2 regions of the Fusibacter fontis genome follow, and region 2 is predicted to be linked to the other one. Evidence: a T-box and tRNA genes for the amino acid it is inferred to sense, from the RefSeq annotation. Region 2 holds a T-box; the other holds one or more tRNA genes.
The links. A T-box is a leader RNA that pairs with one kind of tRNA and senses whether it is charged. The one in region 2 lies ahead of proS (proline--tRNA ligase), so its partner is inferred to be a tRNA-Pro.
Positions count from the first base shown of each region.

Region 1: it encodes a tRNA-Pro, which carries the amino acid that the T-box ahead of proS (proline--tRNA ligase) is inferred to sense. The anticodon was not compared.

Region 1 is NZ_AP042445.1:328,809-338,232, reverse strand. It holds gene ACZ41W_RS01390 (asparaginase) at 1-676, shown strand, start outside; gene ACZ41W_RS01385 (HD-GYP domain-containing protein) at 834-1,904, opposite strand; gene ACZ41W_RS01380 (nucleoside recognition domain-containing protein) at 2,125-2,574, opposite strand; gene ACZ41W_RS01375 (nucleoside recognition domain-containing protein) at 2,585-3,004, opposite strand; gene ACZ41W_RS01370 (ribonuclease H-like domain-containing protein) at 3,354-4,316, shown strand; tRNA gene ACZ41W_RS01365 (tRNA-Phe) at 4,497-4,572, opposite strand; tRNA gene ACZ41W_RS01360 (tRNA-Ile) at 4,601-4,677, opposite strand; tRNA gene ACZ41W_RS01355 (tRNA-Pro) at 4,687-4,763, opposite strand; tRNA gene ACZ41W_RS01350 (tRNA-Trp) at 4,790-4,865, opposite strand; tRNA gene ACZ41W_RS01345 (tRNA-Ile) at 4,873-4,949, opposite strand; tRNA gene ACZ41W_RS01340 (tRNA-Ser) at 4,964-5,055, opposite strand; tRNA gene ACZ41W_RS01335 (tRNA-Ser) at 5,066-5,154, opposite strand; tRNA gene ACZ41W_RS01330 (tRNA-Lys) at 5,172-5,247, opposite strand; tRNA gene ACZ41W_RS01325 (tRNA-Gln) at 5,256-5,330, opposite strand; tRNA gene ACZ41W_RS01320 (tRNA-Gly) at 5,339-5,412, opposite strand; tRNA gene ACZ41W_RS01315 (tRNA-Tyr) at 5,538-5,622, opposite strand; tRNA gene ACZ41W_RS01310 (tRNA-Thr) at 5,633-5,708, opposite strand; tRNA gene ACZ41W_RS01305 (tRNA-Asp) at 5,714-5,790, opposite strand; tRNA gene ACZ41W_RS01300 (tRNA-Val) at 5,886-5,961, opposite strand; tRNA gene ACZ41W_RS01295 (tRNA-Glu) at 6,080-6,154, opposite strand; tRNA gene ACZ41W_RS01290 (tRNA-Met) at 6,168-6,242, opposite strand; tRNA gene ACZ41W_RS01285 (tRNA-Leu) at 6,259-6,345, opposite strand; tRNA gene ACZ41W_RS01280 (tRNA-Asn) at 6,356-6,430, opposite strand; rRNA gene rrf (5S ribosomal RNA) at 6,547-6,663, opposite strand; rRNA gene ACZ41W_RS01270 (23S ribosomal RNA) at 6,847-9,424, opposite strand, start outside.
Region 2 is NZ_AP042445.1:2,123,902-2,133,325, forward strand. It holds gene mutY (A/G-specific adenine glycosylase) at 1-695, opposite strand, end outside; gene ACZ41W_RS09630 (diguanylate cyclase domain-containing protein) at 721-1,743, opposite strand; gene ACZ41W_RS09635 (hypothetical protein) at 1,913-2,596, shown strand; gene ACZ41W_RS09640 (hypothetical protein) at 2,782-3,447, shown strand; gene pgsA (CDP-diacylglycerol--glycerol-3-phosphate 3-phosphatidyltransferase) at 3,619-4,149, shown strand; gene ACZ41W_RS09650 (DegV family protein) at 4,172-5,050, shown strand; gene ACZ41W_RS09655 (tRNA-specific 2-thiouridylase) at 5,052-6,239, shown strand; gene proS (proline--tRNA ligase) at 6,275-7,723, opposite strand; T-box leader at 7,876-8,075, opposite strand; gene ACZ41W_RS09665 (hypothetical protein) at 8,445-8,864, shown strand; gene ACZ41W_RS09670 (ATP-binding protein) at 9,305-9,424, opposite strand, start outside.

The DNA.
Region 1 (9,424 bases), 1.5 Mb from region 2:
CCAAAAACCAATCGTATTTGTGGCTGCAATGCGAAATGGATCTGAGCTTGGCTACGATGGTCCAAGCAATCTATCAGCAGCGATTTGTACTGCAACTTCTGATGATGCACAGAACAGAGGTGTGCTCATCGTTCTCAACAATGAAGTCAATTCAGCTCGTGAAACGACTAAATCCCATACACTCTCCCTAGATACTTTCAAATCTTTGGAATTTGGCCCACTAGGAATTGTAGACAATGATGAAGTTATTTTTTATCGAAACATCATAAAGCATGATCACATTGAAACCACACGATACGAAAAAGAAGTAGAACTCATTAAAGCATGCGTTGGTTATGATTCTAAGTACATGAATTTCGCCATTGACAATGGTACGAAGGGATTTGTAATAGAAGCAATGGGGCGAGGCAACGTTCCACCAGGCATGATTGATGGCATTAAACGCGCAATATCACTCAACATTCCTGTTGTCATCGTTACACGTTGTCCGATGGGACGAGTTTTAGACTCCTATGGATACACCGGAGGTGGTAAGGATATTCGAAATCATGGCGCAATATTTGGTGGTAATCTTAATGGTCAAAAAGCACGTATTAAACTAATGCTTGCATTAGGCAAAACACAAGACTATCAAGACATAAAAGCTATTTTTGAAATGGGTGTTTACAGCAAGTAAATAAAATGAGTGCATCATAAGATAAACTACAAATAGTAAGGCTATAATATGTTTAAATATTATAGCCTTAATTAATTATTATTCAACTTATCCTCAAATAACCACCCAGTAATCTATTGACTAAAAGATGAATTATCATAATAAGCAAACCACTTCATTACATATGATGAAGTAATACTTCCTCAATATCAAGCGAATAATCACTTGATAAATCTACGTACTCATTTCCAGTTTTAATAAGTGGTCTGTTCAACGCAAACTTATTAATATAAATAACTTCGCCCACTCGACCATCATTTAATTTCACTTTATTATTAATAAAATATTTAGCAATGTTGGTCATGAAAACGTCCGTAATCACAGGATCTAACCCTCTGAAACTTTCATCTTTCATAATATTAAATGCCTGAAAGGATGAAATTCCCTTTTTATAAACACGATCAGACGTAATAGCGTCAAAAACATCCACAACGCCTATAATTCGAGCTAAATACGGAGTCTGCTCTTCTTTAAGTCCGCTTGGATATCCAGTACCATCGCTTCGTTCATGATGAAATAAAATTGCAGCTAATACTTCTTTAGGTATGGATAAATTATTTTTTAAAAGTTCATATCCGAGTCTAGAATGATCTTGCAATGCGCCTTTCTCAATTTCACTCAAAGTCCCCATTTTTAACAACAGTTCTTGCGGAACGGCTGTCTTTCCCAAATCATGTAACAAACCAGCCATACCAATCATGTAAATACTACTTTTGCCAAGTCCTAACCATTTTCCTAACATGGCTCCAAGCATGGATACATTTACAGCATGAGTGAAATTATAGCTTTCTCTAAACGAAAGTAAACGCATTGTACCAAGCACATCATTATCAGCCAATAGCGTGTCAATTAAAGGTTTGATATCATCCTCTACTGTCTTAACATCAAAATCAAAATCTTTATTTTGAACTTGATAATAGATTTTCTTAAAACGATCAAGAACAACTGCATAATTATTATTAATTTCACGGTACTTAGTTTCTAAAGAAATATTTTTATAAGCGAAAGATTTTTCGTCTTGACCATCTTCTGAAACAAAAACGTGAGTAATATTATGATTTTTAAAATAATCTACATGTCGTGATTGAAATTCAGTCCCTTGAGATAATATAATATTCCCCAAATCATTATAAATATCTTTAGACAATCTCATGCCAATTTGCAAATCATCTATTGAAATCTCCTTCATTACGATCCCCCTATCTTAACAAATTATCTCATCATGCTTTATTTATATATTAAAGTTAAATCGGATTAACGCTAGATCTGATTTTCATTTAACTTAACTGTTTCTTCATTTGACAGTTACATCATTTGACAGTTACATCATTTGACAGTTACTTCATTTGGCTGTTACTTCATTCGATTATTGTTAAATTAAACTATCATTTAATCCTTAATCCAAAAAATTACATTTTCTTCTTAGTCATGTATAATGATGAGAAATAAGTAAGAAAAAATGCACTTATAAGTCTAACCGATACAATAATGATTCCACTCGCTCCAACGGCAACAAACAGTAATGTATCCTCTACAATTGCATGACAAGCAGCTAAAAATATAGATACAAGAAGCACACTTTTTGTATCTAACTCATCTTCATTCATGGATTGTATTAAAACACCTGCTCCATATGAAATACCAAAGAACAATCCTACCGCTAACGGAAAAGCTGACCTGTTACTCATTCCTAAAAATTTCGAAATGGGTGAAAATAATTTCGAAACCCCATCAAGAATTTTTAAATCTTTCGCAATTTCCATAAAAATCATGAGTGGGATAACAATAACAGCAATCCCATAAATAGATTTAATACTGCCTATGATTCCAATTTCATAAAACTCGATTAGATAACTCATAATTTCCTCTTTATAAAAAGACATTTAGCAAAATACCACTGATTATTGACAAACTCAAACGCAACAATACAACGAATACTGTATTTACTTTTAATTTGTTAAATATTGCCGTTTCAACAATTAATGAATGTGAAAAGGCTAGCATCACAGCAAGTATGGTAATCTGTTTCACAGAAAGCGTTAGCGATGCAATCGCACCTAAAGCTGCATATAGATTCAAAACATTCCCTAAAACTAAAACAATAGCTGCTTCGCCGGGTAATCCAAACCAAATCATTAATGGCTTGAAAACAACTGCTATTCCATCAATTAACGGTGTCATTCTTATCACAGTAACAATTAAATAAACAGGTATTAAAACTCTAGATAAGATCCACAATGTTTTTAGTCCATTTACCATACCACGCTTGAACGTATCTAATGTAATCATTTAATCCTACCATTCTATATTCGAAATATTATCGCTTATATATTAACATAAATTCATAAGATTAGCTAGTGATTATTCCGTTTTGTTAATCTACTTAATGTAGTACAACTATAAATCAGATACATACCGAAACATCACATTTGTCAATTTGATTCAACTAAAATACAAGAATTTCATCTTGACGAATTAACCTACTTAATCTTCTACAGATTTGACTTCTTTAGAATTAAGTCACAATATCAATTGACGTAGGTCATATTAATCATTAAACTTAGAAATATAGATTCCCCTTATCGCTCTACAATATCTAAATATTTAACAGACTCACATTTGTATTTCGGAGGACACCATGGAAATAGTAAAAAATACAACTTCACTTCAAATAAATGATCTTTTCAAAAATAACAACATACTTGTAATAGACATAGAAACAGACGGCTTAAGTCATAAAAATACGATTGTAATCATTGGTTTGATAATTTTGATTCCCAATCAAATGCCTACAGTCATTCAATTATTCAATGACGATTATCACTCTGAATATGATCTTTTAATAGAACTAAAAAAAATTATTGAAGAACATGAAATTGATTACTTTATCAGTTTCAATGGTGATTCTTTTGATTTTCCATTTATTAATGCTAGGTTTCAGCACCACCACATCCATTATTTAATTCCAAAATTGATTAACATAGATTTACTGCGGATTGCAAAAAAAAATAAAGATAGGTATCCCCTTGATAATTATAAGTTAAAGACCATAGAACAAAGCTTAGGAATTAACAGAACTGACACAATTAGTGGAAAAGACAGCATCGTACTCTATCAAGCATATTTAGAATCAAAGGATCAAAAACTCAAGCAAATCATTTTACTACACAACTACGATGATATTCTAAATATGATTCCCTTAACTAAGTTACTAACGCTTACGAATTATTCATTTCCAAGTATCATTAAAATTGATGACAAAAAAATTTACATTTTACAAACTCAAATTAATAATGAAACTCTAAAAGCAACTATCTATCTCTCTATACCACGTTTACACAACGAAATCACTAAACATACAAACTATTGTTCATTTCACTTAAGTAACCAACAAGGCGAAATTAACATGGATCTTGTCCACTTTAAAGACTCAAATCAGTCTCAATATGTATTTATTAACCCTAAAGTTATAAATCTTGGAGAAATATATGAGTTAGAAGATTCAAAAAAAGAATCATTGCTCATTCGATTCAATGATACAGTAATTTATGAAAATATTAATCAGATAATCCATGAATTTCTAAAAATGGTACTCATATAGTAGTATCATTTTTTTTATCCTATTTCATAATCAACTTTACTCAAATTAGATTTTTGATTGATTTAATGATCAATATTCTGGTTCATATTCTAATCAATTTTCTTTTGCGAAGAAATTTTGAATTTCTATAAAAAAAAGTGGGGATTAATATTCCCCACTTGCTTTTGCAATATAAAAAAATGGTGCCCAGAGGCGGAATCGAACCACCGACACGGGGATTTTCAGTCCCCTGCTCTACCGACTGAGCTATCTGGGCAAATAAGAAGTTACCTTCTTAGTAATCATGGTGGGCATAAGTGGACTCGAACCACCGACCTCACGCTTATCAGGCGTGCGCTCTAACCAGCTGAGCTATACGCCCATGATTTAATGGTCGGGGTGGCAGGATTTGAACCCGCGGCCCTCTGGTCCCAAACCAGATGCGCTACCAAACTGCGCTACACCCCGATAAAAAATATTAAATTGAAAAGAAATGGCAGGGGTGACAGGCTTCGAACCCACGACACGCGGTTTTGGAGACCGCTGCTCTACCAGCTGAGCTACACCCCTATATATTTGGTGGGCCATCAGGGACTCGAACCCCGGACCATCCGGTTATGAGCCGGGTGCTCTAACCAACTGAGCTAATGGCCCAATACATTTAAAATTGGCGGAGAAGGAGGGATTTGAACCCTCGCGCCCCTTGTCGAGACCTACTCCCTTAGCAGGGGAGCCTCTTCAGCCACTTGAGTACTTCTCCAATTTTAAAATGGCGGAGAGGGTGGGATTCGAACCCACGTGGGCTTGCACCCTAACGGTTTTCAAGACCGCCCCGTTATGACCGCTTCGGTACCTCTCCAAATTTGTTAATTAAAATGGTGATCCATCCGCGATTCGAACGCGGGACACCCTGATTAAAAGTCAGGTGCTCTACCGACTGAGCTAATGGACCATGAAAATTGGCTGGGGATACAGGATTTGAACCTGTGAATGACGGAGTCAAAGTCCGTTGCCTTACCGCTTGGCGAATCCCCAATGAAAATTGGAGCGGGTGAAGAGAATCGAACTCTCACAACCAGCTTGGAAGGCTGGGGCTCTACCATTGAGCTACACCCGCACGATACTGGAAAGAAATTCTTATCAACTCAAGCCTTATTCCACACAAGTATCAACAGCTTTTTTACTCTATTCACAAATTGTGTAACACCAGTTGAATGATTCATAACAAATCATATAATTAAATGGTGGAGGGAGAAGGATTCGAACCTTCGAAATCGTCGATAACGGATTTACAGTCCGCCCCCTTTGGCCACTCGGGAACCCCTCCAGTCATAAAATGGAGCCGGTGATGGGACTCGAACCCGCGACCTACTGATTACAAGTCAGTTGCTCTACCAATTGAGCTACACCGGCATAAATGGCGATCCAGAAGGGACTCGAACCCTCGACCTCTAGCGTGACAGGCTAGCGTTCTAACCAACTGAACTACTGGACCGCAATAATGATTACTCGCACATCATTTGATGTACAAATTCCCTTCTAGCAACTAAGTTGCATACGTCGGGCAGTTTTGAAATACAAAACTGAAAATGGTGGAAGTTATAGGGATCGAACCTATGACCCTCTGCTTGTAAGGCAGATGCTCTCCCAGCTGAGCTAAACTTCCATGTGAAAAAAACTTTCGTTTTCTTCAAATTGTCAACGGAACATTGACTGTTTTACTTCGTTAGTCTCCTAAAATTCTTCGAATTTAACGTCGACTGTTTTACTTCGTAAAACATAAATGGTGACCCCTAGGGGAATCGAACCCCTGTTACCGCCGTGAAAGGGCGGTGTCTTGACCGCTTGACCAAGGGGCCATGCAAAATAACATGGTTGCGGAGGCAGGATTCGAACCTACGGCCTTTGGGTTATGAGCCCAACGAGCTGCCACTGCTCCACTCCGCGATAATAAATATAAAATTGGTGCCGAGGACCGGAATCGAACCGGTACGGTGTCGCCACCGCAGGATTTTAAGTCCTGTGCGTCTGCCAGTTCCGCCACCACGGCACGTTTAAAATGGCTCCAAGGGAGGGATTCGAACCCTCAGCCTATCGGTTAACAGCCGAGTGCTCCACCGTTGAGCTACCTTGGAATACTTTTAAAAGCATTGCATATTCTTTGGTGTAACAATCACTTATAAACATCACATTTCGCTTTGCTCCATGATTGTTGAGCTACCTTGGAATACTTTTTAGTTCTTAAAGAACAAACTAGCGACGTTCTACTCTCCCAGGCAGCTACCCGCCAAGTACCATCGACGCTGGAGGACTTTACTTCTGTGTTCGGTATGGGAACAGGTGTTTCCCCTCCGCCATCATCACTAGATATGAAATTGTTTACAATTTCAGCCGTAGGTCGGTTTGCGAAGCAAATTGACTAGGCACGTAGTAAAATTTGCCGTAGGTCGGTTTTTCGTATAAAAACTGACTAGGCACAAGGTTATTATACCCTAGGTCATCAGACCCTGAAAATCACATATAGAGGTTCATTCAAAAGTGTTTGGATCGTTAGGTCAAGTCCTCGATCTATTAGTACCTGTCAGCTGAATGCATTACTGCACTTACACCTCAGGCCTATTACCACATTATCTTCATGGGATCTTACTCCATTTCTGGATGGGAAATCTCATCTTGAGGGGGGCTTCGCGCTTAGATGCCTTCAGCGCTTATCCCGTCCGAACTTAGCTACTCAGCTGTGCCATTGGCATGACAACTGATCCACCAGCGGTTCGTCCATCCCGGTCCTCTCGTACTAAGGACAGCTCCTCTCAAATTTCCTACGCCCACAGCAGATAGGGACCGAACTGTCTCACGACGTTCTGAACCCAGCTCGCGTGCCTCTTTAATGGGCGAACAGCCCAACCCTTGGGACCTACTTCAGCCCCAGGATGAGACGAGCCGACATCGAGGTGCCAAACCTCCCCGTCGATGTGGACTCTTGGGGGAGATAAGCCTGTTATCCCCGGGGTAGCTTTTATCCGTTGAGCGATGGCCCTTCCATGCGGTGCCACCGGATCACTAAGCTCTACTTTCGTACCTGCTCGAAATGTCTCTCTCGCAGTCAAGCTCCCTTTTGCCTTTACACTCTTCGCGCGATTTCCAACCGCGCTGAGGGAACCTTTAGGCGCCTCCGTTACTCTTTAGGAGGCGACCGCCCCAGTCAAACTGCCCACCTGACATTGTCCTAAACCAGGGTAACTGGTCATAGTTAGAATAACGTTATATCAAGAGTGGTATCCCAACGGCGACTCCGCTAAGACTAGCGTCCTAACTTCTCAGTCTCCCACCTATCCTGTACATGATATACCATTATCCAGTGCCAAGCTGCAGTAAAGCTCCACGGGGTCTTTCCGTCTAGCTGCGGGTAACCGGCATCTTTACCGGTACTACAATTTCACCGAGTCTATTGTTGAGACAGCGTCCAAATCGTTACGCCTTTCGTGCGGGTCGGAACTTACCCGACAAGGAATTTCGCTACCTTAGGACCGTTATAGTTACGGCCGCCGTTTACTGGGGCTTCAGTTCTGTGCTTCGATTGCTCTAACACTTCCCCTTAACCTTCCAGCACCGGGCAGGCGTCAGCCCCTATACATCATCTTTCGATTTAGCAGAGACCTGTGTTTTTGGTAAACAGTCGCTTGGACCTATCCTCTGCGGCCGACTCTAGCTCTGAACCTGAGTCGGCACCCCTTCTCCCGAAGTTACGGGGTCATTTTGCCGAGTTCCTTAACAATAGTTTTCTCGCTCGCCTTAGTATTTTCTACTCTCCCACCTGTGTCGGTTTACGGTACAGGCACCTGCTCCCTCGATAGAAACTTTTCTTGACAGTGTGATATCTGCTACTTCGCTACTATTTTCACTCCCCATCACAACTCACCCTTACAAGAGGCGGATTTGCCTACCTCTCAGACTCGTTGCTTGGACGCACTCAACCAATCGTGCGCTTAGCATAACCTCCTGTGTCATTCCCTCTCTCAAACGGTTCTCGGTGGTACAGGAATCTTTACCTGTTGTCCATCGCCTACGACTTTCGTCCTCGGCTTAGGCCCTGACTTACCCTGAGCGGACGAACCTTCCTCAGGAAACCTTGGGTTTTCGGCGGACGGGATTCTCACCCGTCTCTCGTTACTCATGCCAACATTCTCTCTTCTATACAGTCCACAAGTCCTTACGATCTTGCTTCGCCCCATATACAATGCTCCTCTACCAATTGCCTAAGCAATTCCATAGCTTCGGTAGTAAGTTTTAGCCCCGGTAATCTTCGGCGCAGAATCACTCGACTAGTGAGCTATTACGCACTCTTTAAATGTATGGCTGCTTCTAAGCCAACATCCTAGTTGTCTGTGCAATTCCACATCCTTTTCCACTTAACTTACATTTTGGGACCTTAGCTGATGGTCTGGGCTGTTTCCCTTTTGACTATGAATCTTATCACACACAGTCTGACTCCTGAGTATAAGATATCGGTATTCGGAGTTTGATAGACTTCGGTAGCCGGTGAAAGCCCCTAGGTCATTCAGTGCTCTACCCCCGTATCTCTTTACCTCAAGGCTAGCCCTAAAGCTATTTCGAGGAGAACCAGCTATCTCCGGGTTCGATTGGAATTTCTCCGCTATCCACATGTCATCCCAACCTTTTTCAACAGATATGGGTTCGGGCCTCCAAGAGGTTTTACCCTCGCTTCACCCTGCACATGGATAGGTCACCCGGTTTCGGGTCTACGCCATACAACTATTTCGCCCTTTTCAGACTCGCTTTCGCTGCGGCTCCGTTCCTGAAGAACTTAACCTTGCTGCATAACGTAACTCGTTGGCCCGTTCTACAAAAAGTACATGGTCGTTCTTTAACGAACTTCCATTGCTTGTAAACATAAGGTTTCAGGTTCTTTTCACTCCCCTCTCGGGGTTCTTTTCACCTTTCCCTCACGGTACTATTCTCTATCGGTCACTAGGTAGTATTTAGCCTTGGCAGATGGTCCTGCCTGCTTCCCACAAAATTTCTCGTGTTTCGTGGTACTCCGGATCAGTCTCGCATACCTTCTCTTTTCGCTTACGTGGCTCTCACACTCTTCGGCCTACTTTCCCAAG
Region 2 (9,424 bases):
GTCTGGTGCAGATTGGCCCTACAAGTCACACGAAATGGACATAGTTCACATCTAGGCTGTGTCGGCGTACACACTGTGGCTCCAAGCTCCATCATCGCTTGATTAAAATCTCCAACAGGTCGACTTTCATGATGTTGCATGAGCTCCTTCATCAACTCATTGGCCTGATTACGAAAAATCATTACATTCTTAGGCTGGTTGACAGCGAGGTCATTTTCGTAGATTCTCGACAACACTCGAAACACATTGCCATCAACCGCTGCGATGCACTCATTAAAAGCAATCGATGCAATTGCAGCAGATGTATAAGGACCAATCCCTGGAAGTTTCTCTAACGCTGCTGCACGATTTGGAAACTCACCACGATATTCAGTCGCTACGATTCGTGCACATTTGATCAGATTGCGTGCACGGGAATAGTACCCAAGGCCTTCCCAATATTTAAATACTTCTTCTTCATTTGCATTTGCAAGGGATTCTACAGTTGGAAATCGCTCCATAAATCGGTGGTAATACGGTAAAACCGTCACCACTTGCGTTTGTTGAAGCATAATTTCCGAAATCCACACTTTGTAGGGCGTAATATCATGACGCCAAGGGAGATCCCTTTTAACACCATCATACCATTCGAGCAAATCGGTTGGTGGTTGGAAATTAGTTGAACTCACTAAATTCTGTTTTTTCTTCAAACTCATTAATCTTCCTTTTATATAATAACTGCTAACGTGTCATACACGTGTTACCACCCTTGGATTTTGCACGTTTTAAACGGTCTGCAACTCGATCCATCACGGATTGCTGTGTGTCTCCTTTTCGGATCACAGTTCCACCCACAGAGACTGTAAATTCAATATCTCTAAAGGTTTCATTTCGCAAAACGCTTCCCTCTGCGAGAATACGAATACGCTCACATAACTTCTGCATGTGTTCATTGGTGACACCCGAGAAGAAAAATAAAAATTCATCATTTTGCCATCTGCCGATAAAATCAGCCCCTCTAAATGAATTTCTAAATGTTCTTGCAAGTACACTTAACACTTCATCGCTCAATGCTCTTCCAAAAGTTGCATTCACGCCTTCGAAATTATCAATATCCACAAGTGCAACGCCAAAATGAAATGAAAATCGCTCAAACATCTTGATTTTTTCATCTAAAATAAGATCTATATAGGTCCGATTAGGAAGATCTGTCAAAGGATCCATCAAAAGCAATTGCGATTCAGCATTCAATCGTTCAGAAGTCTTAACCGACTCCATTACTGGTGCCATCGTTACGAGCACAGATCTCTCGCCATTTGGAAGGGCTTCTAACATAGAAACTCTGTATTTTAAAGGGACGCGATGCCCGCGTTTATGTTTTGTATACGCATCTACTTCACGTTGTACGCCATCGGAAAAAGTAAGTTCTACCGGACAATTACCAAGACACAGTTGTCTACCTGCATCATCCATCAAATTGAGGATATCCTCAGAAAAATTCGTCATAAGCATATCTTCAGCACTATACCCCGTCAATCGCTTTGCCCCTTGATTCCAGTGCAAAATCGTCCCCATCTCACTGACAATAAATGCACCTTCAAAGAGTACATTTAATATCTCCATTTGAAGTTTCATCTCAGGACCCATTTCTTGACTCATCTCTAGAGTTTCTTTTTTACGTTTTTTATGTGTGTTGTCCTTTTCTTGAGTGCGGTCCTTTTCTTGAGTATTGTCATTTACTTGAGTACTTTGTTTTTCAGACATGGCATCCTCCGATTTCATCATTCTCTTTTTAGTATATACCCAAATCAGTGATTTGAAGACTGAAAATTTTATAATGCTTAACTTACTGTGAATTTCTTAGTATAATATCTTTGAAAATTACATCATCTATATTTTGAAAATTACACCATCTATATAAAGTGAGGACATTATGTATTGCAGCGAATGTGGAACTAAAATCAACGACGATTGTAGTTATTGCTATCATTGTGGAAAGAAAATTCATTACAACCTAACAAATAAATCAAAAAGCACCGTTAAGCCTACTCAAATGTTTTTTTCAGATTCAAAACAAAATCATGTGCAGAATTTTTCATTTAAGCGGATTTCTAAAATAATTAAATTACATCCAATCATTTCATTAATTATTGCTATAGTTTCAATTTGCTCGGTATACTTGTTTATAAGCACTTCAAATTTTGATGGTCCTCATAGCGATATGAATAAAACACCACAGTCAGTGACCAGAAATTTTTTTAAGGCAATCAAAAATGAAGATGTAGATTTGCTGTTATCTTGTATTAAAGACGGTAAGTATTTAGATGAATATGGAGATCCAGTTAGAGATCAAACGCGTATCGAGGGGTATTTACATGAAGCAAACGCTCTAATGGCAAATCGTTACGGTTCAAATTGGTATCACAAACTAAAAGTTGACCGAGCTGAATCCTTTAACGAGGAAGACTACCCTATGTTATATTACCTGAACGTTAGTATTTCTTCTGAAGCTAACGGTCTCATAATGATTGAAGAGTCCGAAGGTCGTTATTATATTGAACCATATGGTGCAAATCGTTCAGAAATTGAAGGTTACCAAGATATTGTAGGTAGGTAAAAATTTGCCTTTCCTTCAACGCTTACCTCGTTTCATCATTCTTAAATTTCCATTAATTAGAGTTCTGTCCTAGTCTTATACTAAAAAAAATGATATAATTTCTCAGTATTAACTACGTCGTTGTATTTTAGTAGTTGTATCTTAGTACTTTTATTTCGACAAAGTCTCATAATTTGGAGAATTTTATGCCAACACAACAAGATTACATATATCTTGTATTTTCAAAAACTGGAACGTGGCTTGCAAGAACGATCAAGCATTTCACCCCTTCGAGTTATGTGCACACGTCCATTAGCTTTGATGATACATTTTCGAGAATGTACAGTTTCGGAAGAGTGAATCCAGACAATCCATTTTCAGGTGGATTTGTAGAAGAAAATTTATTTGAAGGCGTCTATAAAAAAAATGATGCTGCTGAATGTAAAATATACCGAGTTCCAGTAACGAGAAGGCAATTCAACGGCCTTAATCGCGATATTCGATTTTTTTACAAACATCGTCATCGCTACCACTATAATTTTTTAGGCCTTTTTGGCGTACTAGTGAATCGTCCACTTCCTCGTAAAAATCACTATTTTTGCTCTCAATTTGTCTATATGCTTCTAAAAAAGCATGGTGTTTTAGACATCGGAAAACATCCGGGACTGGTGCAAGCGACGGATTTCTTTGATCTGGACAACATGACACTTATATATGAAGGCAATATCAAACAATTTAAAAAACTTCGACACGAGCTTATGCGACATTTTTCTCGCCATGAACAACTACATGGACACGAACAAGTACATGGACATCAACCACTACGAGAACATCAACCATTGTTTGAACACGAACCCTTTCATAGACATTAATGGTTATCACAAATACTTAAAACACATTCTAGCTTTATCTACGAATGTGTTTTTTTATGTTTTCGTTGTATATTCTCCTCTATTGACAACTTCAATTGAAAACAACTTCTAATTCGTTTATAATCAAATTAAGTGTAATTTTGTATTCCATACTCGAGAGGAGTGAAACGGTTGAAAAACACCCCAAATATTCTTACAGCCATCCGCCTTTGTTTAGTCCCAGTGTTTTATTTTGTTTATTTTTCTAATTTGTCTTATGCACATTTATTCGCACTTATTATTTTTATTATTGCCGGGATAACAGATTTTTTGGATGGTTACATTGCAAGGAAATATCAACTGATTACTCCATTTGGTACCGTATTTGATCCGCTAGCAGATAAACTCATGCTGCTAACAGCGCTCACTTCGCTGTATATCGATCACTATGTGCCATTTTGGGTCCTGCTCATTATGTTGGTCAAAGAACTCTTTATGATTTGTACAGGTATCTATTTATACTTACGTAAAGAAAAACTCATTATTCCGTCAAACATTTTTGGCAAGCTCGCAACTGTTGTATTTAGCCTCTCCATTGTATTGTTACTTTGGATGCCAGATGCTAAGTGGTTGCAATATCTTTTAATTCTCGCAGTTGGGTTCAAACTTACAGCCTTTTCTTCCTATGTGACATTTATGATTAGGAGAAAATCACATCACTAAGAAAAGAAACTGGAGGCGCTCAATGAACCTAAAAATCATAACAGATTCCTGCTGTGATTTACCCCTTCAATTTGTAGAAGCACACACATCGCTTTTACACGTCATTGGCATGCCGATACGCATCCAAGACAGAGACGTAATTGATGACTTGGGTAAATCTTATGACAAGACGGAATTCTACAATCTTTTAAGACAAGGCATCATGCCGACTACTTCACAGATCAACGCGTTTCGTTTTGAAGAAGTTTTTCGCAAAGAACTCGCCGAAGGCAATGACATCGTATACTTACCACTCTCTTCAGGAATGAGCGGCACGATGAACTCAGCTATGATTGGCAAACTCAATGCGCTTGAAGATTATCCAGAGCGAAAAATCGAGATCGTCGATACTGTCTCTGCATCTATTGGACTTGGCGTCTTAATTGTTGGAGCCGTACGACTCGCACAAGCTGGAAAATCAGCAGAAGAAGTAGCCGCATGGGCAGATTCTGTCAAACTCAAAACACAACATTGGTTTGGTGTAGACAACCTCACATATTTAAAAAATGGCGGTCGCATCTCTTCTACCTCAGCTATGGTAGGAAATGTTCTCAACGTCAAACCGACACTCGGACTCGACAATGAAGGACGAATCAAACCTTATGGCAATGTCAGAGGCCGTAAAAAATCCATCGCACTTTTAGCTTCAAAAGTTAACGAACATTTTGATCCATCACTCACACAGTTTATCATCGTTGGCCATGGCAATTGTCCAGATGACGCAGAACAGCTTGTTCAGCAGATTCGAGACATCAAACCAAACGTAGAAATTATCGTCAGTGAACTTTCAATGACGATTGCATCACATGTTGGTCCCGATATGATAGCAGTGGCATTTGTTGGAACTGAAAGGGTCAATTAATATGAGTAAAATAGCAGTAGGATTGAGCGGTGGTGTCGATAGTGGCACCACCGCCCTTTTACTTAAAAAGCAAGGTCACGAAGTCATCGGTGTTACCATGTGGCTCTTTGACCACCAATCCAGCGAAATTGAATCTGCACGCCAAATAGCCAAATGCCTAGAAATAGAACACTTGGTACTCGATTATCGCACCTATTTTAATGATCTTGTCATTAAAAACTTTCACGATGCTTATGCACAAGGAAATACGCCCAATCCATGCCTAATCTGCAATGAAAAACTCAAATATGGGCGACTCATTGAAGATGCAGTCGCACATGGCGCTGAGTATTTTTCAACTGGACACTATGCAAAGTGTGTGTATAACCAAGATACAGGTGAATACGAACTCTATCGCTCAGAAAATAAGCGCAAAGATCAATCGTACAATCTCTATCATCTCAATCAAGAGACGCTGAGTCGGCTGATTTTTCCCCTTGGCGATATGGAAAGTAAAGCCGCTGTTCGCGAGACATTTGCGTCCTATCATCTTGAACTCGCCGAGAAAAAAGACAGTATGGGCATCTGCTTCATCGAACACAAAAACCATGCGCTCTATCTTAAAGAACACTCTCATCCGGCCATGTCCCCTGGTGACTTTGTCCTCACCACAGGAGAAATCGTGGGGCATCATCAAGGAACCGCTCACTTCACCATTGGGCAAAAAAGGCGACTGGGCAAAGACCTAAACGGACAATATCTCAATGGAAAATACGTCGTAACAGAGCTGAATGCCCATTCACAGATCGTTACACTTGGAAGCGAAGAGGATCTTTTATATCACACCATCGACTGTGAAGATTTCAACCTCATTTCACCCAAGCTACAAGCGTCGTTGCTTCAGGAATCGCCTGACGAAAATACGCTTGAAGTCTCCGTCATCGTCAGCCAGTGGTCAGCGGTTTACGAAGGAAAATTATGCATTGTGAAGTCAGATGAACTGTTCAAACCAGAATTAACAGTTGAAGTAGGCGAAATCATTCACTCAAATAGTTCAAAGACAACCTGTCTTCTAGAGAACAAAAAAATAAAGACCGCTGCTCGCCTCACGTTTGAAAGTCCCGTTCGGGCACCTTCAAAAGGACAAGCATTGGTCTGTTATATTGGCGATCGTTTAATCGGTGGTGGAATCATCACATCTTATAAATAAATGTGGGGATTCGCCACTTTTTTATATTGATTTTCTTAGTACGCTTTTGCCATGTAAACCATGTGTTTCGCTGGTTTGCCACAGAATGGACACGTATCGCCCAAGTTTTCTTGTTCAAATGGAAGACAGCGAATCGTTACGCCTGTATCTGCTTTTACCTGTGCTTCACACGCTTCGTCGCCACACCACATCGTTTTAGCAAAACCAGGTGTTTCTACCATTTTAGTTTTGAATTCATCGTATGTGCTAAATGTAAACGTCTTCTCATCTCTATTTTTTCTTGCTCTTTCAAGCATGTCGTAATGAATCGTATCCAATAACGTTTTAACGGTCTCAACAGCCCCTTCGCGGTTTAACGTCATCTTTTCAAGCGTGTCGCGTCTTGCTGCCATCATCACGCCGTTTTCAATATCTCTAGGACCCACTTCTAAACGGAGTGGCACGCCTTTCATTTCATATTCATTGAATTTCCAGCCTGGTGAATACTCCGCGCTGTCGTCTAACTTCACGCGGATACCCGCTGCTTTAAGTTCATCAAATAGCGCATTAACGTGCTCAAGTACGCCTTCTTTTTTCTGTGCAATTGGAATAATCACTACTTGAATTGGTGCAAGTCTTGGTGGCAATACCAAACCTCTGTTATCGCCATGCACCATGATTACGCCGCCGATTAGACGAGTCGATACGCCCCATGATGTATGATGTGGATGTTCAAGTTCGCCTGTTCTGCCTTGGAATGTGATTTCAAACGCTTTCGTAAAGTGTTGCGCTAAGTTGTGTGAAGTTCCCGATTGAAGCGCTTTACCATCATGCATAAGCGCCTCGATTGTGTACGTCGCTTCAGCACCAGCAAATTTTTCACGATCTGATTTTCGACCGGCAACCATTGGAATTGCTAAAAGTTCTTCAGCCATCTCTTGATAAATGCCGAGCATTCTAAGTGTTTCTTCTTGCGCCTCTTGTTGTGTTTCATGAAGCGTATGACCTTCTTGCCATAAGAATTCAGACGTTCTTAAAAATGGACGCGTCGCTTTTTCCCAGCGTACAACCGAACACCATTGGTTATAAAGATATGGAAGTTCTCTATAAGTTGTGAGCCATTTTGAGTACATAGAACAAATAATCGTCTCAGATGTTGGTCGTACACAAAGACGTTCAGCAAGCTCTTCACTACCGCCATGTGTTACCCAAGCCACTTCTGGCGCGAAACCTTCAACGTGCTCTTTTTCTTTGTTTAATAAACTCTCTGGAATTAAGAGTGGGAAATACACATTTTGATGACCTGTTTCTTTGAAACGTCTGTCTAAAAATGCTTGAATCCCTTCCCAAAGTGCATAACCGTATGGTTTGATGACCATAAAACCCTTTACAGGTGAATAGTCTACTAAGTCCGTCTTTTTGATGACATCTGTATACCACTGTGCGAAATCATCTTCCATTTTGGTAATGTCTTTTACAAATTCTTTTTCATTTTGCTTACTCATTATAACCTCCGTTAAGATTCATTTTATTTCTCGTGTTTATATGATTACTCTTATTTACTTGATTTCTCTTATTCACCGATAAAACAACACTCGATGATGTCCTCTTTATCCACTTTTACTTTCAAAAAAACAAAAAGCCTTCATCTCTTATTGCTAGAGACGAAGACTCGCGGTACCACTCTAATTAGTAAATTGCTTTACTCACTCGTATAGGATATAACGGTCCTTCCCGTGTACGATTAATACATGCTCAAAGGTAGGTTCAGTGCCATTTACTCTAGGGATCTTTCAGCCGGTGAATCCCATTCTCTAAAGATATCGTTGCACTTACTGGCCTTTTCATAGCCTTATACTACACCCAAAGATTTTTGCAGACTTGTGGGTGTCTAATTTGTCATTCTTCAATTAATATAATCCGTCCCTTTGATTTTGTCAAGGTGTGAGGGAAAATTATGGGGTATGATGGGGTGGCGCTTCACATAATGGTGCTTCCTTCACTTGGTCCTCGGCTGCGCCTGCAGAATCGTTCATGAATCACCATTATGTGAAGCGTCGTCCCACTTACATGGAATTTTCGCCGGTGGCGTTGTGCATGAACGGATTGTAACAACAAGATAAGCGCAAATTTGATGCAACATTTAACCAAAGTACATGTTATATGTTGAAGTGATGGAATTATCGAAGACTTTATGGTAACATCATTAAAATAGGAGGTATCTAAATGTTTAATTTCTTAGATGAAAATATTGATGCATTGATTAAATATTCAAGGTATTATTTAGGTTTTAGTTTCACTTTATTCTTACTTATTGGTGGCGCTGGATATGAATTATTCAGTCAGCGATCAGTCTTATCGTTGTTCATTGGTTTTTCATATTATATATTTTTTAACCTACCTGGATTGATCATGAAATTACAAAAAAAGGTTAATAAACATAGTTGGGAAAAAACCAAGAAGAGACTTAGACGCCAGTTGAATTTTTTTATTGTTTTTTTCACTATTGGAACAATGATGTTTTTACTTGGTAGTATAATGAATTTCGAAAGGGTGACATTTTTTTTAGTTGCGATTAATATGCCATTAGGAATTGTATTAGGAAGTATAAAAACTAAGAAAACATATCTATACGATAAGACATAATAAAGAAGTTTCCTCATTGAGTTTATTAAGGTGTGGGGGAAAACTATGGAGTATGATGGGACGACGCTTCACATAATGGTGCTTCCTTCACTTGGTCCTCGGCTGCGCCTGCGGAATCGTTCATGAATCACCATTATGTGAAGCGTCGTCCCACTTACATGGAATTTTCGCCGGTGGTGTTGTGCGTGAACAACCATTAAATCTCACGACAATTCTTTTCTGTAGGATTTTCGCCGGGTCGATACAATTGATATTGAGACTAATATCAAGAGAGCTCCGCCTGCAAATAGAATTAATTTTGGAACTATCCATTCACCTGTGTTCAAGTAACTAAAAATCGGATTCCAAATTATGAATTGGCTTTTAATGACAATAAAAGTTTCAACTCCTACTAATAGTTCCGAAGCATTTCTAACCGTTGTCATTACTGGTATCAAAAGTTAAAAATTGTATTTTTCAAGCAGAAAATCCATCAAATTCAAATGTACAATTCCCTCTTTTGACAGATCTACCTTATCCATAGTAATCAAGTACTTAGGAAATTGATCATTAATCTTAAT